2 regions of the Anaerostipes sp. Marseille-Q3525 genome follow, and region 2 is predicted to be linked to the other one. Evidence: predicted binding sites of a transcription regulator. Region 2 holds the regulator's gene; the other holds the start of a gene.
What was found. Region 2 encodes HrcA, which represses chaperone genes, less so after heat shock. Its sites were predicted from a motif close to TGTTAGCACTCNNNNNNNNNGAGTGCTAACA; they were not measured.
Positions count from the first base shown of each region.

Region 1: a site for HrcA is predicted at 3,403-3,433, ahead of htpG (molecular chaperone HtpG). Genes of this name have one in related genera too.

Region 1 is NZ_JAGTTT010000003.1:162,587-167,861, reverse strand. It holds gene KE503_RS03030 (AEC family transporter) at 1-327, opposite strand, end outside; gene KE503_RS03025 (YoaK family protein) at 330-1,034, opposite strand; gene htpG (molecular chaperone HtpG) at 1,290-3,290, opposite strand; gene KE503_RS03015 (hypothetical protein) at 3,548-3,733, shown strand; gene KE503_RS03010 (hypothetical protein) at 3,796-3,996, shown strand; gene KE503_RS03005 (hypothetical protein) at 4,030-4,323, shown strand; gene KE503_RS03000 (hypothetical protein) at 4,406-4,618, shown strand; gene KE503_RS02995 (hypothetical protein) at 4,578-4,826, shown strand; gene KE503_RS02990 (epoxyqueuosine reductase QueH) at 4,846-5,275, shown strand, end outside.
Region 2 is NZ_JAGTTT010000015.1:31,369-36,643, reverse strand. It holds gene KE503_RS08530 (fructose-6-phosphate aldolase) at 154-834, shown strand; gene KE503_RS08525 (DeoR/GlpR family DNA-binding transcription regulator) at 927-1,685, shown strand; gene KE503_RS08520 (hypothetical protein) at 1,782-2,084, opposite strand; gene hrcA (heat-inducible transcriptional repressor HrcA) at 2,247-3,281, shown strand; gene grpE (nucleotide exchange factor GrpE) at 3,256-3,867, shown strand; gene dnaK (molecular chaperone DnaK) at 3,918-5,275, shown strand, end outside.

The DNA.
Region 1 (5,275 bases), on a different contig from region 2:
AGCAGCACTGCTTCGGTAAGCCGCCTGAATAAATTCTCCACGGATCGTTTTATCACCTAGCAGACAAGAAATCAGAAAAGAAATCGTAATACTGATCATGGTAACGATAAAACAAAACAGGACAAACTTAACATCCCAGACTTTTGAAAAATCAACCGTTGCAAGATCCTCAAATACCAAGACAGGCAAAGGAACCATAAAAACAAACTTATTCATTTTCGAAGCAAAAATATCATCAATCCATCCAATCTTTTTAAAGACAAGTCCTAAGATCATCATCAAAAAGACAGGAACTGTAGCGTTTAAGCTAAAGATTAAATTTTCCATAATTACTCACTTTCTGTAGTATAAGCTGAACTTTTACTTGGTGTGATCAGGTAGTGGTAGATAAAATGTTTCACTGCAACAAAATGTTTTCTCGTCCACACAAGACAAAAACCACTGAAAACAGGCAGAAAACATACGAGAGAACCAGTATGTCCAAAGTTTTTGCAAGATAGATAAGAAACGATAACACCAAAATGGAAACAAAGCAAAACAGAAGCGAAAAATTTCCATTTTCTTAAGGCGTCGGGATCTTTACTGCAAAGATATTCTGTCATAGATGTCGTAAACTGACGCAGGTTATTCGTAGAAAAAATTGTAGAGCAGGTAAATCCATCCCCACCCTTAAAGGAACACCACTGAATTGCCATTGCAAAATACAACGGATAGAGGGCAATGAAATCATTCAGATCCGATGGAAGAAAAGCAACGATCAAGGCTGCCATTGCATCTATAAAAAGACTGACATAAGGAAGATGCAGCCTTGTAAACTTCGGTAAGATCACTGTCAGTGATAATGCAAACATATAAATAAAAACACCAAGAAGTCGCACAAAGAAATTCGCATCTGGGTGTCCAGCGAGATCTGCAAATACAGAGATCAGATTCGAAGTCTGCGCAGAACCAAAGAGTTCATGATGATTAAGAATCGAAAAACCACCAAGAAATCCCCCAACGATTGCCATATTAAAATGGATCCAACGATCCATATCCCTACTACACATGAAAAAACCAGCTTTCTTAAAATATTTCCAAAATATTATATAACCATCCAGAAGAATTGTAAAGTTATGATTTGTATGTAGGCTTGCATTCACTAACTGAAGACGGTAGTGGTTTCGATTACGTAAATTATTTGAATATTATAAAAAGGGTTATCTGTCTGAGTCGAGCGAGAGCGCGTCGCAGACAGATAACCCTTTTTATAATATTCCACCAATAATTTTCGTCATCAAACTAGCAAATTAAAATTTCGTGATCATTTCCATGATCTCATTACTTCTCTGAACAAATTTCGTCATTTCTTCAGGAGCTAATGTTGTATGACTTAACATGGCAAGATCATACAGCTGTTCGCAAATAATCTTTGCATTTTGGGCATCTCCATGCTCAAACAGATATTTCACAAGTGTATTATTTGCATTTAGAGTCAGAACCTGTGCAGGAGCACCAAACATATTAGGGTCCATACCAGGCATTGCATACATCTTCATCATATCCTGCATACGTCTGCTTTCTTCAGATAAAGTGATGATAGAAGAAATCTTTGCATCTTTTAATTTTTCAACGTGAACTTCAAGATTTTCTTTGTTTAAAGTCTTTCTAAACAGGTCAGTTAAAGAAGTCTTGATTTCATCTAATTCTTTTTCATCTACATCTTCTTTAAGGGCATCTTCGACATCCGCATCGATACGTTTAAATTTGATATGCTGATTCTGCTGTTCGATCTGTGTGATAAATGCAGAATCAATGTTATGATTTAAAATGACAGCATCCATATCCTGTTCTTTGAACATATTGATATACTGGCTTTGCTGAACTTCATCTGTGATATAGTATAAAGTTGTCACATCATCATCGTTTGCAGGAGCTGGAACAAGGTCGCTTAATGTTACATATTTATGTTCCATATTCTTAAATAAGATGTAATCTTTGATCTTATCTGCAAATTTCTGGTCACGGATGAATCCAAATTTGATAAATGGACTGATATCATCCCAGTATTTTTCATAAGATTCACGGTCTGTCTTGCACATACCAGTTAACTTATCAGCAACTTTCTTTGTGATGTAATCAGAAATTTTCTTCACGAATCCATCGTTCTGAAGAGCACTTCTTGATACGTTCAGTGGAAGGTCAGGACAATCGATCACACCTTTTAATAACATTAAGAATTCAGGAATGACTTCTTTGATATTATCCGCGATAAATACCTGATTGTTATATAACTTGATCGTACCTTCGATGGAATCATACTCTGTATTGATCTGTGGGAAGTAAAGGATACCTTTTAAGTTAAATGGGTAATCCATGTTCAGATGAATCCAGAATAATGGCTCTTTAAAGTCATGGAAGACTTTGTGGTAGAATTCTTTGTATTCTTCGTCTGTACATTCATTTGGACGTTTATTCCAAAGTGGATGTGTATCACTTAAAGAAAGAGGACGTTTGTTGATCTTTACAAGATCTTTTGCTGGAGATACTTCAACTGTTTCTTTTGTACCATCTTCGTTTTCTTTTTCTTCTGTTTTTGCATCTTCATGAATATGTTCTACAACAACATCATCATCTTTTATCTGATCTTCTGGGATTGTTTCAAATTCCTGTTCAGCACCTTCTACAGATAAGAAGATTTCAGTTGGCATGAAAGAGCAGTATTTCTCGATGATCTCTCTTGCACGGTATTCATTTGTGAATTCTGTACTTTCTTCATTTAAGAATAAAGTGATCTCCGTACCAACAGTCTCTTTTGTACCAGTTGTCATTGTATACTCTGTACCACCATCACAAGTCCAGTGAACAGGTTCAGCTCCTTCTTTATAAGAAAGAGTATCAATCGTAACTTCATCAGCTACCATAAATGCAGAATAGAAACCAAGACCGAAATGTCCGATGATCTGGTCACCTTCTGTTTTATCTTTGTACTGCTCTAAGAACTGAGTCGCTCCAGAAAATGCGATCTGCGTGATGTATTTCTCAACTTCGTCCGCTGTCATACCAAGACCAGTATCGATGAATTTTAAAGTTTTCTTCTCAGGATCAATGATAACGTCAACTTTATTTTTATGTCCTTCTGGGAAATTGTATTCTCCCATCATGTCTAATTTCTTTAATTTTGTGATGGCATCGCATCCGTTAGAGATTAATTCACGGAAGAAAATATCGTGATCGGAATAAAGCCATTTCTTAATAATTGGAAAAATATTATCGCTGTTAATGGAAAGAGTTCCTTTTTTTTCTGCCATAATGTTACACTCCTTTATTTAAAAATATTTTAGTCTTATTTTAAGTGTTCTATGTCAAATAGAACTTTTATAAATGTTATTGTAGAACCAAAGTTGATAAAAGTCAAGTAAAAATTAGCACTCAATAAAAAAGAGTGCTAATAATACATATACTTGTTAATTCTACAGCTACCTGTAAAAAATGCCTGACACATATAACAGGTACCAGTAATATATAAATATACAAGTATCTGTATAAAATAAAGAAGGAAAAACAAATGGATGAGATGTATAAAGATATTTACAAAAAGCTAATGACTCTTCAATGGCTTTTAAGGCGTTATCAGATGATGAATTGTAAGGAACACAATATTTATGAAAATAGAAATGAAGGACAGGGAAGAGTTCTTGCATTACTTAAGATTCAGCCAGAGATTGATATAAAGAAATCTTTGATTGTCTGACCAATGAAGAATTAGAGCAATTTTCTTCCTACATTGATTGAATTCTTTCCTCGCTGGAAGAAATGGTTGGAAACCCATTAGATCAGGAAGCATATGAGTGGATGGAAAGAATTCAGTTACATATGGGACGAGAACAATTTGAGAAAGTGGTAGAGGAATATGGATTTGGTGGAATGCCATTTATCAGGAGAAGTGGATTTGAACATTTTTCTCATGATTTCAGAGGAACAGCTCTAGAAGATCTTTCAGGGACAGCTCCATAGGACTTCTTTTTTTAGAAAAAGGAGAAGAAAGAAATGAATTCAAAAAACGAAAATTACTGGCTTTTGGAAGCACCTGTTTCAAAAGCAATATGGCATATGGCAATTCCAATGATTCTTGATGGTTTGTTGATCATTTCGAGTCTTATGTTTAATTATTATGCAATGAAATATGGAGACTATGTTCTTGCAGGCCTTGTTTTAATTCCAGCAATTGTTATTGGAAATCAGTTGTTCCAGTTAAATGGAGTGATATTTTCATTATTAGTTTCTGAAGCAATTTCATGCATGACGGGATGTGTGATGTATTATTTGATCCGAAGTAAATGATTTATGGTTTTTTAAAAAAAAGTGTGGTATAGTATGTTTAATTAAAGAAAGTAAAAGTTTTACGGAAAGGAAATGGCTGCAGTTGATGCAGTTCTTTACGGCAATCCTTCTTTTTAATGATGCACTTGCGTATATATTTCGTGGATGTGTAGGAAGTCTTGGATATTATATGGTGCGTATCAGCAATTTTATGGTATTTATATTGAGTGATGTGATCATGTTCTTTTTTCATGTCTATGTATGCAGTTATTTATTTGAAGATGGAGAATGGAAAAACACTACAAAATACTTATGAATATGCCAGTGATGGAGTTGTGCCACAGATCGATAATTTACAGGCAGTTCCAATCGATGTTATATCTGTATGGATGGAGTCTTTTCAGAAAGACGAAGTTTATTTTATGTCAAATATAGAACAGGAGAATGGATTTGAGTCTTATGGTATGCTGCAGGAACAAGAAGTAGACAGACTTCTTGCGGTACCACTTAAAAGAGAAAAATAAGACCAGAAAGAGATAATTAATGAACAAAATAAATTACCAAAAGCAATTAGATAAAGTAATCGAAAATTTAGGAGAAACGAAACCAACATTGCTACTGCATAGTTGTTGTGCTCCATGTAGCAGCTACGTTCTGGAATACCTCTCTCAGTATTTCGACATCACCATCGACTACTACAACCCAAACATCGATTCCAAGGAAGAATACGAAAAAAGAGTTCATGAGCAGCAGCGTCTGGTCAATGAAATGAATCTTCCAATTAAAGTAATTGATGCAGGATATGATCCACAGACGTTTTTTGATATGGCAAAGGGCTACGAACAGGAACCAGAAGGTGGCAAGAGATGTTATCGCTGCTACAAACTAAGACTAGATCAGGCAGCGAAACTTGCCAAAGAAGGTGGATACGATTATTTCACAACAACACTTACGATCAGCCCATTAAAAAACG
Region 2 (5,275 bases):
TAGCATAGAAGTTGCGAACTGTAAATATAATGCTTACAAATGAAAGGAATATAATGAATAAATGAAAATAAATATTGACATATTCGAAAAATATGGTAAGATAGAAGTATCAAAAAACGAAATATATAATAAGACTTAGGAGGAGTTTTTATCATGGAATTTATTTTAGATACAGTGAATCTTGAAGAAATCAAAGATGGTGTAGACCATATGCCAATTGCTGGAGTAACAAGCAATCCATCAATCGTTAAAAAGACATCACCAGAAGATTTCTTTGGACATATGAGAAAAGTTCGTGAGATCATTGGAAAAGAAAGAAGCCTTCATGTACAGGTTATTTCATTAGATGCTGAGACGATCGTTAAGGAAGCTCATAGAATCTTAGAAGAGATCGATGATCAGGTATATATCAAAGTTCCTGTTTCATATGAAGGATTAAAAGCAATCAAGATCTTAAAATCAGAAAGAGTTAATGTAACAGCAACAGCAGTTTATGATCTGATGCAGGCATACTTTGCCTTAGCAGCAGGAGCTGATTATATTGCACCATATGTAAATCGTATCGGAAATCTTGGAGCAGATCCTATGGAATTGATCAGCAACCTGCAGGACCGCATTGAAGATGATGGATATGACTGCAAGATCGTAGCAGCATCATTCAAAGGCGTTGAACAAGTGAAGAATGCATTTAACTATGGAGCAGAAGCAATCACAGCACCATATGCAGTATTAAAACAGGTATTTGCAAATCCTAATATTGACAAAGCAGTTACAGACTTCAACAATGACTGGTACGCAGTTTATGGAGAAGGAAAAGGAATCTGCGACCTATAATATAAATAAAGAAGATTTTATGATATACTGATTAGGAAAGAGCCGCAAGACGGCTCTTTCCTAATATATAGGGCAAGAAAGGAAAAAGTTTTATGACAGATAGACAGACGAAAATTCTTGAAATTGTAAATCAAAAAAAGAAAGTAGAAGTTGCAACATTATCAAAGATGCTTGAAGTATCTCAGGTAACGATTCGAAAAGATTTAGATGCATTGGAAGAGCTTAATTTTTTAACAAGAGAACATGGTTATGCAACAATGAAGAATATGTCAGATATTAGTAATCGTATGGCTTTTTGTTATGAAACAAAGCAGCGGATCGCAGCCAAAGCAAGCGAGATCGTATCAGATGGAGAAACGATCATGGTAGAATCAGGTTCAAGCTGTGCACTGCTTGTAAAACAACTTTCTGAAACGAAAAAAGATATTACGGTGATCACAAATTCATCATACATCGCACGATTTATCAGAGAATCTGAGGGTGGAGTTACAAAGGTTATTGTTCTTGGAGGAGAATACCAGAAAGAAGCAGAAGTTATGGTTGGACCATTAGTAAAAACCTGTGCAGAAGCTTTTTATGTAGATAAACTGTTTATGGGAACAGATGGATATATTCCTGGAATAGGATTTACTAGTGGGGATATGTTAAGAGTAGAAGCTGCCAAGAGTATGATGGGCTCTGCAAGGAATTCGATTATTCTGACAGATTCTAGTAAGTTTTCAGAACATGGAGTTGTCATGCAGTCAAGATTTAAGGATATTGATATGGTATTTACCGATGACCAGATTCCATCAGAAGCAAAAGAAGTGTTGGAGCAAAATGGTATTACGGTAGAGATTGTACCAAGATAGATATATTAATAAGAAAAAAGAGATAAAATCATACAAAAACCCGGAACATAGATTAAGGATCAGATGTTTCGGGTTTTCTTTTATAATTAAAGAATATCAGGGTATATGTAAATCCAATTTTTCTAAAATATAAGAGGTATAAGGATCAACTTCATTTATCTGAGAAAAAACAGATTGTATTTGTTTGGTTTCTTTGGTATGCAGTGATTTTGAACAAGCAACGATAAAAAATAAGAATAAAATAGAAAATCCAATTCTTAATTTTAAAAAGGACCAGTAAGTAGGAGTTTGATCTTTCTGATTATTTAAATATCTGTGAAAATCATGGTTAGAATTTAATCTTTGGTAAGTATTATTAAGCCGTGTTTGTTCTATATTAAAGTTCATATTTTTATGCATGAAAAGTACCTCCTTTTGTACATTCTATTCAAAGAAGAAAAAAATTGAACAAATTTTCAAAAAAAGTAAAAGAAAAGGTTGACATTAAAATGCGAAAGTGCTACTTTAAATATAGATGTTAGCACTCGACATAAATGAGTGCTAATAACAGGAGGCGAAGATATGGAGTTAAATGATCGTAAGAAGTTAATATTGAAAGCGATTATCGCCAATTACCTTGAAACCGGTGAGCCGGTAGGATCAAGAACCATTGCAAAACATCCGGATTTAAATCTAAGCTCTGCGACGATTCGTAATGAGATGGCAGATCTGGAAGATATGGGATTTATCTTACAGCCTCACACATCCGCAGGAAGAATTCCTTCCGATGCAGGATATCGTTTTTATGTAGACCAGCTGATGAGTGAGCGTGACAATGAGCACGAAGAGAAACAGGCATTGATTCAGAGAGTTGATAAGATGGAAGTCTTATTAAAGCAGGTTGCCAATGTATTAGCAAGTAGCACGAATTATGCAACGATGGTTTCTTCTCCACATTATCAGAATGTGACATTAAAGTTTGTACAGCTGTCTCAGGTAGACCATGAACATCTGCTTGCAGTAATCGTCACACAAGGCAATATCGTAAAGAACAAGATGGTCCAAGTCGAAGAACCGCTTTCTAATGAAGATGTTCTGAAGTTGAATGTGTTACTTAATACATTTTTACAAGGACTATCCTTACAAGATATCAATCTCGCACTGATTCAGACGATGAGAGATCAGGCAGGAATTAGACAGGATGTGTTAGAACGGATTCTTGAAGAGATCGCCAAAGCGATCCATGATGCAGATCATATGGAAATCTACACAGGAGGAGCAACCAATATCTTAAAATATCCGGAACTTGGAAATCCGGATACAGCAACAGAGCTTCTTGATACGTTAGTAGAGAAGAAAGCCTTGACACAGTTGGTTGATTCAACACTGGAATCAGATTCCGATAATCACACAGGAATTCAGGTTTATATTGGAGAAGAATCTCCAGTTAAGAATATGAAGGATTGCAGTATCGTAACTGCAACCTATGAACTTGCAGAAGGTGGTACAGGTACTGTTGGTATCATCGGACCAAAGAGAATGGATTACAAAAAAGTCGTTAAGACTTTAAAGAACCTCACTGAGGAATTAGATGATATTTTTAAAGACAAATCTTAAGAAAGGAAGTGATGTGATGAGTAAGAAAAACGAAAACATCAACGAAGAAGTAAAGAATGCAGAAGAGACTGCTGAAGATATAAAAGATACAGAGACAAAGGAGGAAACTTCCAAAGAAACAAAGGAAGCAACCGCTGATGACAAGATCGCAGAATTAGAAGCGTCCGTAGCAGACTGGAAAGACAAATACCAGAGACTGATGGCAGAATTTGAGAACGCAAGAAAGCGTACAGCGAAAGAAGCCACACAGCGTTATGATATGGGAGCGATGGGAGTTTTAGAAAAACTTCTGCCAGTCATTGATAACTTCGAGAGAGGCTTAGAAGCCGTATCTGAAGATGAGAAAGATTCCGCATTCGTTAAAGGAATCGAACAGATCTACAAACAGTTTACAGCTGTGATGGAGGATCTGGGAGTAACACCAATGGATGCACAAGGAAAAGAATTTGATGCAAATCTTCACAATGCAGTGATGCATGTCGAAGATGATGATCTCGGTGAGAACATTGTTGCAGAAGAATTACAGAAAGGTTACATGTACAAAGAAAATGTATTACGCCACAGTATGGTAAAAGTAGCTAACTAATATTTATATTATATATAGAAATAAGAAGAAATCTTAGGAGGACATAGATCATGGGTAAAATTATTGGTATTGACTTAGGAACAACAAACAGTTGTGTAGCAGTTATGGAAGGTGGAAAACCAACCGTTATTACAAATGCAGAAGGTATGAGAACAACACCATCTGTAGTAGCATTTACAAAAACAGGAGAACGTGTGATCGGTGAACCTGCAAAACGTCAGGCAGTTACAAATGCCGAAAAAACAATCGCTTCTATCAAACGTCATATGGGAACAGATTACAAAGTTCAGATCGATGATAAAGCATATTCTCCACAGGAAATTTCAGCAATGATCTTACAGAAATTAAAATCAGATGCTGAAAACTACTTAGGAGAGAAAGTAACAGAAGCAGTTATCACTGTTCCAGCTTATTTCAACGATGCTCAGCGTCAGGCAACAAAAGATGCTGGTAAGATCGCAGGACTTGAAGTAAAACGTATCATCAACGAACCAACAGCAGCAGCATTGTCTTATGGACTTGATAACGAAGAAGAACAGAAAATCATGGTATACGACTTAGGTGGTGGTACATTTGATGTATCTATCATCGAGATCGGTGATGGTGTCATCGAAGTATTATCAACAGCTGGAGATAACAAATTAGGTGGAGATGACTTTGATAATGTTATCACACAGTATATGTTAGATGAATTCAAGAAACAGGAAGGTGTTGACTTATCAACAGATAAGATGGCAATGCAAAGATTAAAAGAAGCAGCAGAGAAAGCTAAGAAAGAATTATCTTCTGCAACAACAACAAATATCAACCTGCCATTCATCACAGCAACAGCTGAAGGACCAAAACATTTTGATATGAATCTTACAAGAGCAAAATTCGATGAATTAACAGCTCATTTAGTAGAAAGAACAGCAGGACCTGTAAATTCTGCATTAAATGATGCTGGAATGACAGCTTCTGAATTAAGCAAAGTATTATTAGTTGGTGGTTCTACACGTATCCCAGCCGTACAGAGTAAAGTACAGCAGTTAACAGGAAAAGAACCATTTAAGGGAATCAACCCAGACGAATGTGTAGCAATCGGTGCATCTATCCAGGGTGGTAAATTAGCTGGAGATGCTGGTGCCGGTGATGTACTTCTTCTTGATGTTACACCATTATCACTGTCTATCGAGACAATGGGTGGAGTTGCAACACGTCTGATCGAAAGAAATACAACAATCCCTACAAAGAAGAGCCAGATCTTCTCAACAGCAGAAGATAACCAGAGTGCTGTAGATATCAACGTTGTACAGGGTGAAAGACAGTTCGCTAGAGATAACAAGTCTTTAGGAAGATTCAGATTAGATGGTATCGCACCTGCAAGACGTGGAGTGCCTCAGATCGAAGTAACATTCGACATCGATGC